Regions from separate parts of the Bradyrhizobium sp. F1.13.3 genome, predicted to be linked through region 2. Evidence: predicted binding sites of a transcription regulator. Region 2 holds the regulator's gene; each other region holds the start of a gene.
The links. Region 2 encodes LexA, which represses DNA repair genes until DNA is damaged. Its sites were predicted from a motif close to TGTTCNNNNTGTGTTCNG; they were not measured.
Positions count from the first base shown of each region.

Region 1: the regulator LexA is predicted to act here: its motif matches at 2,012-2,029, upstream of ABIB66_RS36530 (DUF3072 domain-containing protein).
Region 3: the regulator LexA is predicted to act here: its motif matches at 3,023-3,040, upstream of uvrA (excinuclease ABC subunit UvrA).
Region 4: the regulator LexA is predicted to act here: its motif matches at 2,143-2,160, upstream of ABIB66_RS29960 (type IA DNA topoisomerase).

Region 1 covers NZ_JBEPRI010000020.1:103,584-108,169, forward strand. The annotation lists gene ABIB66_RS36500 (HWE histidine kinase domain-containing protein) at 1-409, shown strand, start outside; gene ABIB66_RS36505 (hypothetical protein) at 406-627, opposite strand; gene ABIB66_RS36510 (hypothetical protein) at 766-1,023, shown strand; gene ABIB66_RS36515 (hypothetical protein) at 1,118-1,366, shown strand; gene ABIB66_RS36520 (hypothetical protein) at 1,501-1,710, opposite strand; gene ABIB66_RS36525 (hypothetical protein) at 1,729-1,950, opposite strand; gene ABIB66_RS36530 (DUF3072 domain-containing protein) at 2,066-2,296, shown strand; gene ABIB66_RS36535 (DUF6496 domain-containing protein) at 2,379-2,720, shown strand; gene ABIB66_RS36540 (hypothetical protein) at 2,727-3,089, opposite strand; gene ABIB66_RS36545 (Do family serine endopeptidase) at 3,356-4,586, opposite strand, start outside.
Region 2 covers NZ_JBEPRI010000007.1:156,610-161,195, reverse strand. The annotation lists partial or broken gene ABIB66_RS20445 (ComEC/Rec2 family competence protein) at 1-521, shown strand, start outside; gene ABIB66_RS20440 (GAF domain-containing protein) at 531-1,472, opposite strand; gene ABIB66_RS20435 (hypothetical protein) at 1,696-2,130, opposite strand; gene lexA (transcriptional repressor LexA) at 2,592-3,293, opposite strand; gene ABIB66_RS20425 (molybdopterin molybdotransferase MoeA) at 3,470-4,586, opposite strand, start outside.
Region 3 covers NZ_JBEPRI010000007.1:51,728-56,313, reverse strand. The annotation lists gene uvrA (excinuclease ABC subunit UvrA) at 1-2,927, opposite strand, end outside; gene ABIB66_RS19940 (outer membrane protein) at 3,212-3,907, opposite strand; gene ABIB66_RS19935 (single-stranded DNA-binding protein) at 4,367-4,586, shown strand, end outside.
Region 4 covers NZ_JBEPRI010000013.1:115,568-120,153, forward strand. The annotation lists gene ABIB66_RS29960 (type IA DNA topoisomerase) at 1-2,089, opposite strand, end outside; gene ABIB66_RS29965 (hypothetical protein) at 2,440-4,158, shown strand; gene ABIB66_RS29970 (OmpA/MotB family protein) at 4,155-4,586, shown strand, end outside.

The sequences.
Region 1 (4,586 bases), on a different contig from region 2:
CGGCCAGATCAAATTGGCGGGGTCCGAAGTTCAGTTGCTGCCGGCAACGGCCCAGACGCTCGCGCTGGCGCTGCATGAGCTTTTCACCAACTCGGCGAAGTATGGCGCGCTCTCGACGCGGACGGGACGGCTCGCGATCGGCTGGCAGGTCGAGGAAGAGCTGCTCACGCTGACCTGGGAGGAATCCGGCGGCCCGCTCGTGATGACGCCGAAATCCCGCGGCTTTGGTACGCGGAGCCTGCTTGCGAGCGTCGAGTCCCAGCTCGGCGGGCAGGCGCGATTCGATTGGCGCGCCGAGGGTCTGTTGTGCCGGCTCGAGGTGCCGTTGGTCCGCAAGACTGCCGCGACAACCGGGCCCGGCAACTTTGAAGCCGCCAGCTCCGCCGAATTGCAGCGCGCATCCGGTTAAGCGGACGCCACACTCTTCCTGCGTTGCGTCGTTCGTGCTTCGCGCGCGACGCGTCCTTCGAGCCAGGCTTCCGTTTGGGCGAGATCGCGCAGCGCCTTGGCATAGCGGCGCGCCGCGCTTCGCTCCGCGCCGCGGGGCAGCTTGCGCGCTTTGCGGAGGATGTCCGCGGCTGCGTTGCGATAAGCCAGAGAGCGATAGAGAAAGACCACCTTACCCATATCGAATGTTCCCGTGTTGCGCGCTCATTCTTGCAGGCCCGGCATGAACGTCGGATGAAGCGGGCGATGACAATTCCTTCATGCGGGTGGAACCGGTGCGTGTCGCACGCGTTGGATGCGAGATCGGGATAGAGTTCCATGCGCACGAAAAAGTCGTCGGACCTGATCTCTCCCAGCGGGCTCGTCCAGCTGATGACGCACGCGATGATGGGCGCAGCCTTAGGGCTGGCTTTCAGTCTCTTGCTCGTGCTGTCTAATCCAGACGTCGCCAATTTGCTGAGCCACGGCGGAAGACAGGCCGTTGCCGTTTTCGCCTTCACATTGGTGACGACGTTCGCGATCGGCGCGACACTCACCGGCCTCGTATTCATCCTCACAGAAGACAAGCAATCTTGAAGTCTGGTGATTTGCCGGAACTCCTTTGTTCGGAACTCCTGCGACGAATAGCGGTTGGCTGCCTGCGTCAATTCAACTCAGGGAGTTCCCGCGCATGAAGAACACCAAGCTCGCTCTTGCCGTGATGTTGGCAACCGGCCTCGCCGCCGCACCGTTCGCCGTGCAGGCCAAGTCGCACAAGGCGAAACACGGATCCTCGATGTCATCGTCGCAGACCACCACGGGCGCCAACACCAAGTCCTCCAAGGGGGCTGACCCCTCCGGTCAGGGCGGCTCTGGCCCCGGCTCCGACCAGGGCGGCACCATGACGAACAACAAGAGCGGCATGAGCAACACCAAGTAGGTGTTGTTCGTCGAACTCATGGAGGCCCCGCTACCGCGGGGCCTTTTTGCTTTGGCGTTCGAACGAACTTTTCTCGGGCCGGTTCGTCAACATGCGGTATCGAGGAGCCCCGCATGTCGCGCTGCGCGCAGGCTTCAGCTACGATGGCTGCCCAGGATGTCAGGATGAACGCCGGCGGGATCGGATTTCACCAGATGATCGAGTCGCGCTCGCTTGCGCGCGATCAAGAGCTGGGCCGCGGCGTCGTCGAGCCCCTCGCGTTGCAGCTGCCGGATCGCAGAGCCCAGTTCGAGAATCTCGGCGCGCAGCTTGAGAATCCGGTACGCATCCGGGTCTTCCTCCACCGTGCGCTCCCAAAGCTCTCAGCGGCGCGCGATCACGCGCAGAGGACTACCTGACGTCTTCGCGGAACGAAGGCGCATCCTGTCGCGGACATTCGGCAAGACATCGCCGCCACCCGCAGCCTTCCATTCGCAGATCAGCAGATTGATTTTCCGGCGCAGATCCATCTGCGCCAGGGCCTTCTCTGTGCAGTCGTGCTCGCGGTCGACGAGTTCGCGGACGGACACCTCGATATCGGCCATTTCCAGCCTCAAGGCGCTGATTTTACGTCGAATTTCATTAATTCTGTTGTCCATGACTTGTTAGAACAAAATAAGAACATATAGTCAAGTCACGATTTCAGAAGGGAGAAGCGACATGCAGGTTCAAGGTAAATACGACGCCAAGACTTTCCTAACCGACAAGACTTCCCTCACCGCCAAGGCTTTCCTCACCGAGCAGATGACGCGGGCGCAGGGCCTCCGGCTGAAACGGCTGAGCGAAGAGGCGTATCAACCCGCGCAATATGCGCGGGATCTGTCCTCCAGCGAGGCAGCACGGCGCATTCAGGTGCTGGAAGCGGAGATCGAGTTGGCGGATTCGTTCTAGGTAGGTCGCGTATCCCCGTTGCATGCGCGCTTCGGAACTATGCCTGTCCCGGATGGTTTTCCCCGGCCAAGGGAGAACATGCATGGCACGCAAGGCAAAGAAGCGCCGCTACTCGCGCAGCTCCGGCAGCGATGTCGAAAGCGAGATGAAGCGCTACAAGAAGGGTACCGCGAAAAGCGGACCGGGCGGTCGAGGCGGACGCGTGAAGAGCCGCAAGCAGGCAATCGCGATCGGCCTGTCGAAAGCGCGCAAGAAGGGCAAGAAGGTCCCGAAGAAAGCCGCAAAGCGGAAGACGTCCAAGAAAACGTCAAAGAAAACGTCGAAGAAATCGTCCAAGAAGACAACTCGGAAAACATCCAAGAAGACTTCAAAGAAGAGTTCGAAGAAAACGTCGAAGCGCAAATCCTCCAAACGGTCGCGCTGACCTCCGTCAGATCATGCTGCCCGGCATGAAGCAGCGGATCGAAACGCCGAACGCGGTCTTCACCGGCCACACCATGGTGCGGCCGGCTCGGTTCGGCTCAGTGATCACGGCTTCGTCCGGCACCTCGACCCATTCGCCGTCGAGCCGTACGCGATAATGTCCATTGTGCGAGTCCCAGTCGGGATCGGCGACGGCAAACCCATCCGCATCCGAGCAGCACGGACCGAGATGGCTGCGCAGGCCGTCGAACCACGGCTTGAGAGGTGAGTCCGCGTAGCGGCCGTCGTCGCGCCCGAGAGCGTTTCCACCCCATAGCACGAGGGGCGCCACGAGCAGCGCAGTCCTCAGCGAGAGCTTCAATCGATCCATGTCGGCACCGATCAAATACGAATTGCCGGCCGGCTCAGCGGCGGCAAGTTCGAAGTTCCACGCTTGCAATCGTCCCGGCGGCTTCATTGCCGTCGAGTCCACAACATCCGCAACTGTGACGAGCGAACACGGCTTTTTCGGACGAACCGGGTCATCCTCCCTGCCGTTAACGAGAATGTTATCGGCGGGCATCCGGAATCCTGAAGGCGAACAGGAAGGGCGGCCCGTGGGCCGCCTTTTTGGATCTGCGCCGATCGACGTTCGCCCTATGCGAGCGGCACCGCCACGAACCGGGTCGCCTGTGCGCTTCTGACCTGCAGCAGCACGCTGCGCTTGCCGGACGATTTCGCCTGCGCCAGCTCCGAACGGACATCGCCGATATTGGCGACGGCCTTGCCGCCCACGTTGAGGATGACGTCGCCGGTCTGGATGCCGCGTTGCGCGGCCGGCCCTTGCGGATCGACTTCAGTGACGACGACGCCCTTCTGGCCGGCGCCCTGCACGTCGCTGGCCGGAGCCAGGCTGAGCCCGAGACGCGGCGGCATGCCGGCATCTGGCTGCGACTTGCCCTCGTCGGCTCTCACCTGCCGCTCATTCGGCAACTCGCCGAGCGCCAGTGTCACCGTCTTGCTGTCGCCCTTGTGGACGACATCGAGCTTCACGGACGTGCCCGGCGCCAGGGTGGCGATAGTGCGGGCGAGATCGCGGGAATCCTTGATCGCGGTGCCGTTGACGGCGATGATGACGTCGCCCGCCTCGATGCCCGCTTTCGCCGCCGGGCTGCCGTCCTGCGGATTGTCGACGATCGCGCCACGCGCTTCCTTGAGGCCGAGGCTGTCGGCGATATCCGACGTCACCGGCTGCACCTGCACGCCGAGCCAGCCGCGTGTGACCGCACCCTTGTCCTTCAGCTGTGCGATGACGAGCTTTGCAGTCGAGGCCGGAACGTCGAAGCCGATGCCGACCGAGCCGCCGGAGGGCGAGAAGATGGCGGTGTTCACGCCGATCACGTTGCCGTTCATGTCGAAGGCCGGACCGCCGGAATTGCCCTTGTTGATCGGCGCGTCGATCTGGATGAAGTCGTCATAGGGACCGTTGCCGATATCGCGGCCGCTGGCCGAGACGATGCCGGCGGTCACGGTGCCGCCGAGCCCGAAGGGATTGCCGACCGCGACCACCCAGTCGCCGATGCGCGGTTTCTGGTCAGAGAATTTGACGAACGGAAAATCCTTCTTGCCCTCGACCTTGATCAGCGCGAGATCCGTTTTCGGATCGGTACCGACCACTTTCGCGCTGTAGATCGTGCCGTCGTCCATCGTCACTTGCACCGACTCGGCGTGATCGACGACGTGATTGTTGGTCACGGCATAGCCGTCGGCGGAGATGAAGAAGCCGGAGCCCTCACCCGTGATCATCTGGCGGCGCTGGCGCGGCATGCCGTCCATGCCGCCCGGGCCACGGAAGCCGAATTGCCGCGAGAACTGGTCGAACGGCGAT
Region 2 (4,586 bases):
TTGCCGGGGATGGCGCGAGCGTCGCCGTGCGGGGCAGGGACGGACATCTGCACCTGATCAGGACGAGCAAGGACAGCTTTCTGCTCAAGGAATGGCTCGCTGCCGACGCGGATCCGCGCGATGCCGGCCGAGCCTCGCTGGCCGATGGCGTGTCCTGTGACGAATCCGGCTGCGTGACGCCACTGGCCGACGGGAGGCTGGTCGCGCTGGCACTGCGCGTCGACGCTCTCGCGGACGATTGCAGTCGGGCCGCGCTGGTGGTGACGACACGTCCCGCGCCGCCCGATTGCGCGGCGATGGTGGTCGATCGGCAGCGGCTCGCCAGCCAGAGCGCGCTGGCGCTGACGCAGCGTGGTGAGGGTTTTGTGGTTCAGGCGGTGAGGGCGAGAGGCACGAGCCGCCCCTGGTTACCGACCGGCGCCGGCGAGGGTGATTTCGACGGCAGCCTTGCGCCTAAGACGACCGCGCCCCGCACCAAGGACGCAACGCCGGCGGAGACCGACTTGCAGGCCGACGATTGATCGGATCGGTTACAAGTACCAGGCCAGCACGGCGTCGAGCCTGGAATTGCCGATGACCGGCAGGGCCACCATCCGGCTCAGTCCGGCTGTGCAGGCTTCGAAACCGGCGACCGAGCCGTCATGCGCGAGCTCATTGTTGAGCGCGGGCATGCCGGTCGCCCAGGCCCCGCCGATGCTGCCTTCGCCTCTGGCAATGGATTTTTCCGCATAGAGCGCGGCAAGGTCGGTCTGCGCGCTGCAATCGCCGGCGCGGAACACCAGTGCCGAGTGGGTCTCGTTCGGGATCCAGATCTCGAAGCGTCGCGCAATCGGCGTGGCCTGCGCGGAGAGGAATGTCAGGACCCAGGTCTGGTCCGTGCCGGTCCGATAGGGCACGCCGACGCCGCAATTGATCCCGACCTTGGCTGCGTCCTCCCAGCGCAGAAAACTCCTGGCGTCGTGCAGGTCCTTGATGATCAGCGGCAGCCCCGCCTTCCAGGTGCGGCCAGGCAGGCCAAAGCCGCGAGGAAATTTAGTGTGGCGGGAGTTGAATTCGAACATGTCGGCGGTGCCATAATAGCCATCGACGAGCCCCATCTCGTGGGAGGCATCTGGGTCGTTGTGCCAAAGCTCGATCGCCCCGACATGCGCTTCGTCGTCGCCGCAGAATAGCACCATGACGGCTTGCAGGAATTCACCCGCAAACACCGGCACCGCGACGCCGCAGGTGAGGCCGGCCGCGAGCGCCTGATCGGTCCGTTTGAAATAGGAGTTGGCGAATTTGGTGAGGATCACGGGGTGGCCCGCGGCCCAAGCCTTGCCCGGAAGTCCCTCGTCATACCCGAAGTGCAGCTCTTCGCTGACGGCCTTGAACGCGGACAGCCCTTCGTCGTAGAGGCCGCCACCAAACTCCAGCCGCATGCGCGTCCGATCGGGCACCCAGAGTTCAACGACGCGAAGGAAGGTTTTCATCGAGCGTGTCCGCCGTCTCAAGCCCTGACAGCATCGGTCATTTGGCTGCGAAGCGGACGTTCAAACTTCAGGCAGGGCGGCTCAAACTTCGTGCGGCGGAGAGGTGCAACTGCTTGGTCCATCCGATTGGATTTCGCGGACGCAAGCCACACCATCTCGCCGGCCGCGGCCGGCGATGGCAATTCAATCCTGACCCCCGACCTCGTAGCCGGAGGCGGCTGTGTCAGCCGATCGGCAGGTGCGTGACGGTCGGCTGCCGGTCGGCGATAATCTGCACCTTGTGCTCGCGCTCGGCGACCGACTGAGTTACCGGCAGCTGCAGCACGGTCGCGCGCTGGCCTTCGACGAGCTGCGTCACCAGCACATATTTACCGTCGGGGAATTCGATCGCGTCATGATGGCGGTCGGGAATGTGCGGATCCATCTTGCCGAACTTACCCACGCGGGAATTGATCGTGCGTGTCCAGATCCAGCGATTGTCGTAGCGGACGTCGTCGGCGAAGGCGAGCTCCGTTCCTGGCAGCAGGCAGACGGCAACAGACGGATCGGCTGCGGAGGCGAAGCCGCGCGTCGAGGTGCCGCGGAAGCTTGTCGTGACGATCGTCTCGCCGACTTCGGCGGGGCGCGACGCGACGGCATGCAGGCTGTAGTCACACATCGGGTGCTCCTCATGCTGGGATAGCTACCCGCGTCTCTTATCGAGGCGCAGGCCTCTATCAGAGTGGAAGCACGAACGCTCTGCTTGGTTATGGGCAAATCTGCGGCTGGCTTCTGCAAGCCGCGATCACATTATCTTTCCCGAATTCAATAGGAACAAAGCCCGTTGCGATGCATTCGGGAGGCGCATGCGCGAATATTGCCGGCTTGGCTGCAGCGGTCGAACTTGATCGCTGGCCGGTGTTTCCTCGAACACTTGAGCCGCGAAGCGGTGCTGTTTGAAGCCGTGCTGTTTCGTTGGCGTCGTGAGGAGCCAGCCCCGGAGGAGGGGCCGGATAGTCTGTGCAGAACCAGAACGACTATCCAGCCGGAGCGGACGATGATCCGCTCCAATCTCTGACCGGCGATGCCGGTGGAAGCGCGCGAGGCGCCAAGCACTTCCGGTATGAAGCACTTCCGGTATCAGTACTTCCGGTAAAGCCCGATCAGCTTGCCCTGAATCTTCACCCGGTTGGGCGGCAGGATGCGGACCTCATAGGCCGCGTTGGCGGGCTCGAGCGCGATCGATGCACCGCGACGGCGGAAGCGCTTCAGCGTCGCTTCCTCGTCGTCGATCAGCGCCACCACGATGTCGCCGGTATCGGCGCTCTCGTTGCGCTGGATCAGTGCCATGTCGCCGTCAAGAATGCCGGCCTCGACCATGGAATCGCCGCGCACTTCGAGCGCGTAATGCTCGCCCGAGCCGAGCATGTCAGGCGGTACGCTGATGGTATGGCTGCGGGTCTGCAACGCCTCGATCGGCGTGCCGGCCGCGATGCGGCCCATCACCGGCACCGCAACGGGACGCTCGCCCTCGTCAGCCGGCAGGCTGGAGCTCGCACGCACCTTGCCGAGATTGCCCTCGATGACGCTCGGCGTGAAGCCGCGCCGGCTGCCTGCGGCTGCCTGGAGCTCCGGCAGCTTAATGACTTCAATCGCACGGGCGCGGTTGGGCAGGCGTCGGATGAAGCCACGCTCCTCGAGCGCCGTGATCAGGCGATGGATGCCCGACTTCGAGCGCAGGTCGAGCGCATCCTTCATCTCGTCGAAGGAAGGCGGCACGCCACTTTCCTTCAGACGTTCACTGATGAACCGCAGAAGCTCGTATTGTTTGCGCGTTAACATCTCGACCAAAGTCCCCCGGTTGATGTCGTCCGATTCCGAGACGCTGAATTCGGCTATATGCCGCTACATGCTCGAAACAAATCATGAACGGACACTATATGTTCGATACATGTTCCGCAACTGCTTAATTTACCGTGAACAGAGCAAAGTTCGCGGAACGCGCGTTGCCGAGGCGCTCAGACGGGGAGCCGCAATACTTCGCAAGCCGTGCCGGCTTCGGCCTTCGGCGCAAACGGAGCGCGCACGAGAAGTACCTGTGCTGCAGCGAGATTCGCAAGCAGCGAAGAATCCTGATGGTTGACGGGAAGAACGACGCGTGTGCCGTCGTCACGCTCCTCCAGATGCGCGCGCAGATAGTCCTCGCGCTGGTCGTTGGCGCCGACGTCGCGGCCGAGCACGGCGCTTTCACGGCGATGGTGAATCACAGAACGGCCAGACAGGGCGCGAATCAGAGGCACCAGGAACAGGAAAGCGCACACGTAGGACGACACGGGATTGCCCGGCAGGCCGATCACACCCATTGTGCCGAGCCGACCGTGCATCATCGGCTTGCCTGGCCGCATCGCGATTTTCCAGAACGCCATCGCGATGCCTTCGTCCCTCAGTGCCTGCTGGACCAGATCGTGGTCGCCGACCGATGCGCCGCCGGTCGTGATCAGGATGTCGGCGCCGCTCTCGCGGGCGCGGCGGATGCCGGCGGTGGTGGCCTCCAGCGTGTCGGCGGCAATACCGAGGTCGATGGTCTCGGCGCCCTCCCTGCGGGCGAGTGCGTGCAGGGCGTAGCCGTTGGAATAGACGATCTGGCCGTGACCGGGCGTGGTGCCCGGCATCACCAGCTCGTCGCCGGTGGCGAGAATCGCGACCTTCGGACGCCTGAAAACGGCAAGGTGCGGATGGTTCATCCCGGCGGCGAGCGCGAGGTCGCGCTCGGTGAGACGGCTTCCCTTGCGCAGGAGCACGTCGCCCTCGCGGAAATCGACGCCGGCGGGACGGATGTGCCGTCCGGCGATCGCGGCTTCCTTGATCGTGATACGCTTGCCGGCGGCGACCGTGTCCTCCTGGATCACGACGGCGTCCGCGCCACCGGGAACGACGCCGCCGGTGAAGATCCGCACGGCCTCGCCGGCGCCGACCGTCCCCGCGAACGGTCGGCCTGCCGCGACTTCGCCGATGACGGTGAGCTCCGAATCGATCGTCGCGGCATCGGCCGCGCGCACCGCGTAGCCGTCCATCGCGGACATCGCCTGCGGCGGCTGCGTACGTCGCGCCGCGACGTCACGCGCGAGCACGCGA
Region 3 (4,586 bases), 100 kb from region 2:
GGGGCCAGGAACTTGCCCGTGTAGCTCCGGGGCGCTTTCGCGATGTCTTCCGGGGGGCCCCAGGCGACGATCTCGCCGCCGCCGTCGCCGCCTTCGGGGCCGAGGTCGATGACCCAGTCGGCGGTCTTGATGACTTCGAGATTGTGCTCGATGACGACGACCGTGTTGCCCTGCGCGACCAGCTCGTGCAGCACTTCCAGGAGCTTTTTGACGTCGTGGAAATGCAGGCCGGTGGTCGGCTCGTCCAGGATGTAGAGGGTGCGGCCGGTGGCGCGCTTGGACAGCTCTTTTGCCAGTTTGACGCGCTGGGCTTCGCCGCCGGACAGCGTCGTGGCCTGCTGGCCGACATGGATGTAGTCGAGGCCGACGCGATGCAGCGTCTGGAACGTCTCGCGCACGCGTGGGACCGCCTTGAAGAACTCGGCGGCTTCCTCGACGGTCATGTCGAGTACGTCGGCGATGCTCTTGCCCTTGAACAGGACTTCCAAGGTCTCGCGGTTGTAGCGCTTGCCCTTGCAGACGTCGCAGGTGACGTAGACGTCGGGCAGAAAGTGCATCTCGATCTTGATGACGCCGTCGCCCTGGCAGGCTTCGCAGCGGCCGCCCTTGACGTTGAAGGAGAAGCGGCCGGGCTCGTAGCCGCGCGCCTTCGACTCGGGGAGGCCGGCGAACCATTCGCGGATCGGCGTGAAGGCGCCGGTATAGGTCGCGGGGTTGGAACGTGGCGTGCGGCCGATCGGCGACTGGTCGATGTCGATGATCTTGTCGATGTGCTCGAGGCCCTCGATGCGGTCGTGTGGAGCCGCGCCCTCGCTGGCGTTGTTCAGCTTGCGCGCGATCGCCTTGTACAGCGTATCGATCAGCAGCGTCGACTTGCCGCCGCCGGAGACGCCCGTGACGCAGGTGAACAGGCCGAGCGGAATTTCGGCAGTGACGTTCTTGAGGTTATTGCCGCGCGCGTTGACCACCTTGATGGTGCGGCGATGGTTCGGCGGGCGCCGCTCCGGCACCTCGACCTCGAGCTCGCCGGTGAGATATTTGCCGGTCAGCGAGTTGGGGTTGCGCATGATCTCGGCGGGCGTGCCTTCGGCGATGATGTTGCCGCCATGCATGCCGGCGCCGGGGCCGATGTCGAGCACGTGGTCGGCGAGCAGGATTGCGTCCTCGTCGTGCTCGACCACGATCACGGTGTTGCCGAGGTCACGAAGTCTCTTGAGGGTGTCGAGCAGGCGCGCGTTGTCGCGCTGGTGCAAGCCGATCGAGGGCTCGTCCAACACATAGAGCACGCCTGTCAGGCCCGAGCCGATCTGCGAGGCCAGGCGGATGCGCTGGCTTTCGCCGCCGGAGAGCGTGCCGGAGGAGCGGGAGAGCGTGAGATAGTTGAGGCCGACGTCGAGCAGGAAGGTGAGGCGCTCGCGGATCTCCTTGAGGATGCGGCCGGCGATCTCGTTCTGCTGGGTGTTCAGCGCCTCCGGCACGGTCTCGAACCACGCGCCGGCGCCCTTCACCGACATCTCCGAGATATCGCCGATGTGCTTGCCGCCGATCTTGACGCAGAGCGCCTCGGGCTTGAGCCGAAAGCCGTGGCACGCCTCGCAGGGCACGTCGTGGAAGTACTTCGCGAGCTCCTCGCGCGCCCACTCGCTTTCGGTCTCGCGATAGCGGCGGTTGATGTTGGTGATGACGCCTTCGAACGGCTTTTTGGTGTCGTAGGAGCGGACGCCGTCCTCGTAGGAGAACTTGATCTCGTCCTCGCCGGACCCATGCAGGATCGCGTTCTGCGTCTTCTTGGGCAGATCCTTCCATTTGGTGGTCAGCGTGAACTTGTAGTGCTTGCCGAGCGCAGTCAGCGTCTGGATGTAATAGGGCGACGAGGATTTAGCCCAGGGCGCGATCGCGCCCTTGCCGATGGCGAGCTCCTTGTCGGGGATGACGAGGTCTTCGTCGACATGCTGCTCGACGCCGAGGCCGCCGCACGCGGGGCAGGCGCCATAGGGATTGTTGAACGAGAACAGTCGCGGCTCGATCTCGGGGATGGTGAAGCCGGACACCGGGCATGCGAACTTTTCCGAGAACAGCATGCGCTCGGGTCCGCTCTTGTCGTGGATCTTTGCGGTCTTCTTTTTCTCTTTCTCTTCCGCGGGTGCTGCCGCAGCCGGCGCGTCCGCGAATTCGATGACGGCAAGACCCTCGGCGAGCTTCAGCGCGGTCTCGAAACTTTCGGCGAGGCGCTGGCCGATGTCGGCGCGCACCACGATGCGATCGACCACGACGTCGATGTCGTGCGGGAATTTCTTGTCGAGAACAGGGGCTTCCGCGAGCTCGTGGAAGGCGCCGTCGATCTTGACGCGCTGAAAGCCCTTCTTGAGCCATTCGGCGAGTTCTTTGCGGTACTCGCCCTTGCGGCCGCGCACGACGGGCGCGAGCAGATAGAGCCGCGAGCCCTCGGGCAGCGCCAGCACGCGATCGACCATCTGCGAGACGGTCTGGCTCTCGATCGGCAGGCCGGTGGCGGGCGAATAGGGCACGCCAACGCGTGCCCACAGCAGGCGCATATAGTCGTAGATTTCGGTGACGGTGCCGACGGTGGAGCGCGGGTTCTTGGACGTCGTCTTCTGCTCGATCGAGATCGCCGGCGACAGGCCGTCGATCTGGTCGACATCAGGCTTCTGCATCATCTCCAGGAACTGGCGGGCATAGGCCGACAGCGATTCGACGTAGCGGCGTTGGCCCTCGGCGTAGATGGTGTCGAACGCGAGCGAGGACTTGCCGGAGCCCGACAGCCCCGTGAACACCACCAGCTTGTCGCGGGGAATCTCGACGTCGACGTTCTTGAGGTTGTGCTCGCGCGCGCCACGGATCGTAATTGCGCGCAGGTTTGATCCCGCGTTCTGTTGTTGGCGCTTCGCCTTGATCACTTCATCCATCCTGGTGGTCCTCAGGGAATCCAAAAGCGCGCGATCGCGCCAACGCAATAGGCGCGCTTCGCCCGGAACCGGGATCGGCGCCGATGGGTATGTAAGCGAACGTAGGAAGAACGAGGACGGATTTCCAGTGGGACTTGCGAATCGTCAACCGATTGTTGGCGCGCTGGCGGCATCTGGCAGGAGCAGGGCCTTGCGGAACTGCGCAGGAGCGGCCGGTCAAACAAAAAGGCCGGCGCAAGGCCGGCCTTTCGTAACGCGGATGGCGTTGGAGCTAAGTACTGAACTCAGTACTTGGCGACCACCGGGCCCCCGAAGTGATAGTTCACGCCGACCTGCACGGTGTGGAAGTTGAGCGTGCCGGACGGCAGCGCAGCGCCGAGGCTCGAGAAGTAGTTCTCGCTGCCGAGGCTGCGATAGAGGTACTCGCCCTTGACCGACCACTGCGGAGCGAAGAACGCTTCGACGCCCGCACCGACGGTCCAGCCGGAGTGCCACTTGCTGTCCGAAGCGGTCACGCCGAGCGCGCTGATGCTCAGCTTGTTGTCGATCCAGGCGTAACCACCGGTGCCGTAGAACAGCACCTGGTTGACGGCGTAGCCGATACGGCCGCGCACAGTGCCCATCGCATCGGTCTTCGAGCTGAAGGTGGTGCTGACGACGCCAAATCCGGGGACGGCAACTGGACCAGTCACAGACGCGTTGACGTCAGCCCAGGCGCCATCGGCCTCGATGCCGAACACGACATTGCCGGTCTGCCAATTGTAGCCGGCGGTGCCGCCGACGAAGCCGCCCTGCATCCGCGGGCTGTTCGAATCTTCCCAGGCGCCGCCACCGACGACACCGAGGTAGAAGCCGGTCCAGTTATAAACCGAAGCCATGGCCACCGGGGCCTTGGTGTAGGGGCGCGCCGCGAGATCAGCGGCCGAAGCCGGGGCAGCGAGAGCGAACAAACAGGCCGAAGCCAACAAAACCTTTTTCATTTTCAACTAATCCCAGTCCCAGTTTCTGATTGTGCCTTCCACGATAGGGAAGGGCATCGGACTCACTTGCCCAACTAAGGCCGTACTTACACCATTGAAGCCGCAAGTTGTGTCACTGGAAAGCCACAGCGGCCTGAAAATGGTGCAGTTGCTGACCTATTGTTCCCGTAGAGGGCAAGCCTTCCTTCCTTCCAGGAACCTACAAAGGTCCATTTGACGCGTGCCTTTTCACAGCACATTGGCGATCGATCCCACACATTCGGTCCTGTCATTCGCCAAGAACAAATCTGGAACGAACTGGAGGTCGATGCTATATGTGGGGATAACCGGAGGGGTGACGGACGGATCGGCGGCCGCAAGCGTTCGGCGAGCGTATAGGGTCGCCTCGACGGGCACGGCGGAACGCGGGGAGCGGACCGGCCTTCTTGAATTCAGTGGCATTCGGAGTGGAGAGCGGAGATGGCGGGAAGCGTCAACAAGGTCATTCTGGTTGGAAATCTCGGCAAGGATCCCGAAATCCGCCGCACCCAGGACGGGCGGCCGATCGCCAATCTGAGCGTCGCCACGTCGGAGACGTGGCGCGACAAGGCGACTGGCGAGCGCAAGGAAAAGACCGAGTGGCACCGCGTCGTGATCTTCAATGAAGGGCTCTGCAAGGTCGCCGAACAATATCTGAAGA
Region 4 (4,586 bases), on a different contig from region 2:
TGATGAGACCTTTCCCCTGCGCCAGTTTTTTGGCGTACAACAACTGTGCTGGACTTACCGGTTTGGGGGCGAGCTTACCGGCCGTTTCGCCGTCGGACTTTTTAGGCGCGTGCTCGCTAAGGAATTTGCGGCAGATCGATATCGACGCCTTGTAGCCGGGTGGTGGCTTGATGCCCTTTTGCCGGACGAGGCTCTCAGCAAAGCGTTTCATCGCAGGCGTCGGCGGAAACGTTCCTGGGCCATTACCGCCTGCGCTGCCAAGCAAGGAAGGCAACCCTGCGGTAGCACCCTCCTTCAGCTTGTTGATAATGCGCTCGGCGACATCGCATACGGCGTCAATCGCGCCGACCATCTCCTGTTTACCTACAACGACATCGTCGAGCAGGCATTCAAGTTGCGCGGTCACGCCCGGATCGACAAGCGCCGGATCGGCTTGTTTGAGAACGCCGAACAACGACAGGCCGGTCTCGGTCGGCACAATATTCTTTCCCTGGGCAATCAGCAAACCTTGCTTCTTCAGCCCGCCGATGTTTTCGGCTCGGGTCGCAGGCGTGCCAATACCCTTGGCCTCCTTCAAGCGATCCCGCAAAACCTCGTCATCAACAAAACGCCAGGCATTTTGCATAGCCTCGATCAGAGTGCCTTCGTTGTAACGTGGCGGCGGCCGGGTCTCCTTGTTCTCAATTTTTGGATCTTGCAGTTGCGCGCTCTCGTCGTTGCGTAGCGGCGGCAGCAATTGTGCCTCGTCACCCTTTTCGTCAGCGGGTTGCCACTCCGGGAATGCCGCTCGCCAACCTAGATCAATGGGCTGGCGACCGGCGGCGCGGAACTCGAAGCCGTGCACATCGAGCGTTGCGGTCGTCTGCCGGTAGCGGAAGTCGGGCATCAGGGCGGCTAGATATGCCCGCGCGATGACGTCAAAGAGTTTCTTCTCGTCGGACGACAGACGAGGCCAGACCTCCAGCAGCTTGTCGATGGCGTTGACATTGGGAATGACGGCATGATGGCTCGCCCCCTCCAGCCCCTTATCGTAGAAGGTGCCGCTCGCACCTCTACGAATCACCGGCGGCTCGGGTAACGGGATCGCGCTGAACGATTGGCCCACCCGCAGTCCGGCTATGATTCGCGGCACGTCCGATATCAAGCTCTGCGGCAGATAGCGCACTTCGGCGCGAGGATAGGTGACAATCTTCTTGCCCTGGCCGTCATACAGCTCCTGCGCCAGTTCGAGCGTTTTGCTGGCTGACCAGCCGAAGCGCGAGCCGCAGAGTTTCTGCAACGATGGCAAATCATGCAGCTTGGGTGGCACTTGCCGCTTATCCTCGACGCGCACGGCAAGCGCGCCCTCGAAGCCTTCAGCCGCTTTGACTACGTCCTGGGCAATTTCGCGCTTAACAATTCGGTCCTGCGGCGTGTGCCGCATCTGGAATTGCCCACCCTCAACTTTCGCGGTGGCGACAATCTCAAAATAAGCGAGCGGCACGAAGTTCCGAATTTCCAACTCGCGCTTGCACACAATGGCTAATGTCGGCGTCTTTACGCGACCAACCCCGATCACTCTTCGCTCGCCCTGTCCCAGGATGACGGTTGCGGTACGAGTGAGTGACAGGTTGTAAATCTGATCGGCCTGTCGTCGCGCAACGGCGGCGGCGTAAAGGCGGGCATATTCGATATTAGGTTTTGCGCGACCGAATGCGTCGCGGATGGTCTGCGAATCCTGCGCGGTGAACAGGACCCGCATTACCTGACCGCGATACTCGTAATGCTCAAGAATTTCCTGACCGATCAGCTGGCCTTCGCGGTCGCAATCGGTCGCAAGCCAAACTCGCTTGGCTGTGCGCAACGCCTCGCGAATGGCCTTGAGCTTGGCGGCCTTGTTGCCGCCCTCAGCCGGACGCGTTCCGTAAAGACCTTCAGGCCGCAACAGTATCGGGGACCAACGCTTCCAGGCCGGAACAACGTCTTCCGGTTCGAGGAGGTCGAACAAATGGCCTTCAGCTGGAAGAACGTCGCCGTAGCGAGAACCGATGGCGGCACGGACGTCTTTGGCTTGGCTGGTTTTCTCCGTGATGACGATCTGATCTGCCATGACGGCCCACTTGGGAGGATGTTCTTAGCGACGTATTCGCGACGTATCCGGTATAGAACATATCATGAACACGAGAGACGTGCAATGTATCCGAAAGGCAAATCCCGACGGCGGAAGTTTTGCTGCCTTGCCTCGATTCGGGTAGGCCGATGCCGCCCCTTAGACGACCTGCAAGCGAGCCGTTATGAGCGCCTGAAACCCGCGGCTCCGTCGTCCTCAGCTTGCCTCTTACCTTAATTTTAGCTGTGGCCAATGCTCGGACAACCATGATCGGCAACGATTAGTCTGGCATACCAAGTGACGTCGCTAGAATGTGACGCAAGGCTCTTAGCCGTAGAGATTGATCTCCCATGGAAGCGTTCCTCGCCTACATTTTTTCGCTATACAACGCGATACTGGTCCCTTTTGGAACGCCAGATTTTGGACCGAAGCTCGCAACGGGTTTGTTGGTTCTCGCTGTCGCCGTCTTCCTATGCTTTCTCTGCTTTGCATTGCCCCAGTCGTATCGGTTACGTTCGGCATTGCTCACGGTCAAAGGAAACTCCGGCAAGGAGAGTGCGCACGAGAAGCGGTCCGCCTTCCAAGAAAATTACGACGCAATCGATAGCGCTCTGGTATCGAATAGAGCGACCTCAAGTGTATGGCAAGAATTCCGCAAAACACTCATTTTTCGCAACGGCCCACGATCAGTAATTCTAGCCTCAGCGCGGCCCGGCAACTTCTTCAATCCGCGAAGCCTGTTAGTTCAGTATGATTTCGTTCGCAGTTTGCCCAACTACTTTGTCGGATTGGGGCTGCTCGGAACTTTTATCGGACTGATTGCTGCGCTGACCTTCTCGACGCAAAGTCTAACGGCGGCAGTCGATCAAGAAAAAATCAAAGAAGCGCTCAATCAACTCCTCACCACAGCTGCTGCGAAATTCTATATTTCCGCCGCTGGATTGGTCGCGTCGCTGGTTCTATCGCTGTTGATTAGGTTGATACTTAAACATCTTCATGGCCGGGTCCATCAGCTCAACGATGCTCTGCAAGAGCGCCTACTTTTCGTCAGCGAGCAAAACATCACTGAAAGACAGCTATCAGTCCAGCAAGAGAGCTTAGCGGAGCTGAAGTTGTTCAACACCAACATAGCCATGAAGATCGGTGACGCCGTCAGATCGGCTGTCCAGGCCAGCAACGATACCGTAACAACCAAGCTATCTGAAATTGCCAATGCGTTCTCAAAGTTGATCGAAGCTTCCGGAGCGGGCGCTGGAGCGGCGGTCAACGAAGCAATGAAGGGCGCTTTTGATACGAGCCTGCGTCAGGCAGGTGAAGCAATAGGAAGTGTCGCGACAGAGCTACAGAGCCTGCCCGCTCGTCTTAACGCTGCTGCGACCTCGATTCAGAACGTCGGTGATGCTGCTGCCGAACAGCAAGAGAAATTGGCCGCAAAGATGCAAGAGGCTGTTCAGTCTATCCTTCAAAATGCTGGCACTCAAATTGCCGATAATATCCGAGGAGGCACACACGATTTGGTGCACGGCCTTACCCAAACCGGGTCCACTTTTGGAGAGAGCGCGCGGCGCATCGAAGCAATTTTGGAACGGTTCAGCGAAAGCGGAGATGGTTACATTGAGTCCCTTAGTGCCCTTTCCGCGAAGAACGCCGAATTGCACACTGGTCTCGGAGCAGTCTCCGCCCAAATCGCCGCCGCCGCTGATAGCGTTTCCAGCGCGGGCTCAACGGTGGACAGTAACATTAGCAAACTGCTTTTAGGGTTAAATGACGTCACTCGTTTGGTCGCGGAAACAAACCGTACTTCTAAGGAGTCGGAAGCCGCCGTCAGGGTTATGATCGATACCCTGCAGAAGCAAATGTCGCTGCACATGGAGCGTTTCAACAACGTAGACGAAACGTTAGCTCGTGTTTTTAACTCTATTGGATCTCATCTCGAGTTGCAGGCTAAACAAATGGGAGAGCAGCTAACGACGATGGATCAAGCGCTCGCACGAGCTGTCAATCAATTTGAACAATTGATCGATGACCTAACCGAGACGCTGTCTGCGCGGAAGCTGGCTCAATCATGACAGACATTGAGCAGCCAGGTCATGAGGAAGAGGAAAGCTACTTCATTTCAATGACCGACATAATGGTCGGAATGCTCTTTGTTTTCATTATTTTGCTAATGTATTTCGTCTTTCGGATTCAGAACCAAAGTGAACCAGTAGTGCCTTTGTCAGAGCACCGGGCGATTTTGATAGAGCGCGATAGATTGGCTGAGAACCTGAGACTAGCAACGTCTCGGATAACGGAGCTTGAGAATGAAGTTAAGCGCCTCAATAAAAACCCGCTCGAAAAATATTTGAAACTGGCTGATGCGGCGCGCGAAAGCATACTCTGGGATTTGCAACGAAGCATGAAGAGTATCCCCGGAATTGCCGATGGAGACGTAAAGATTTTACCAGAGCAAGGGATTCTTCGCCTTTCCGGAGATATGCTTTTTCCCAACGGAGTA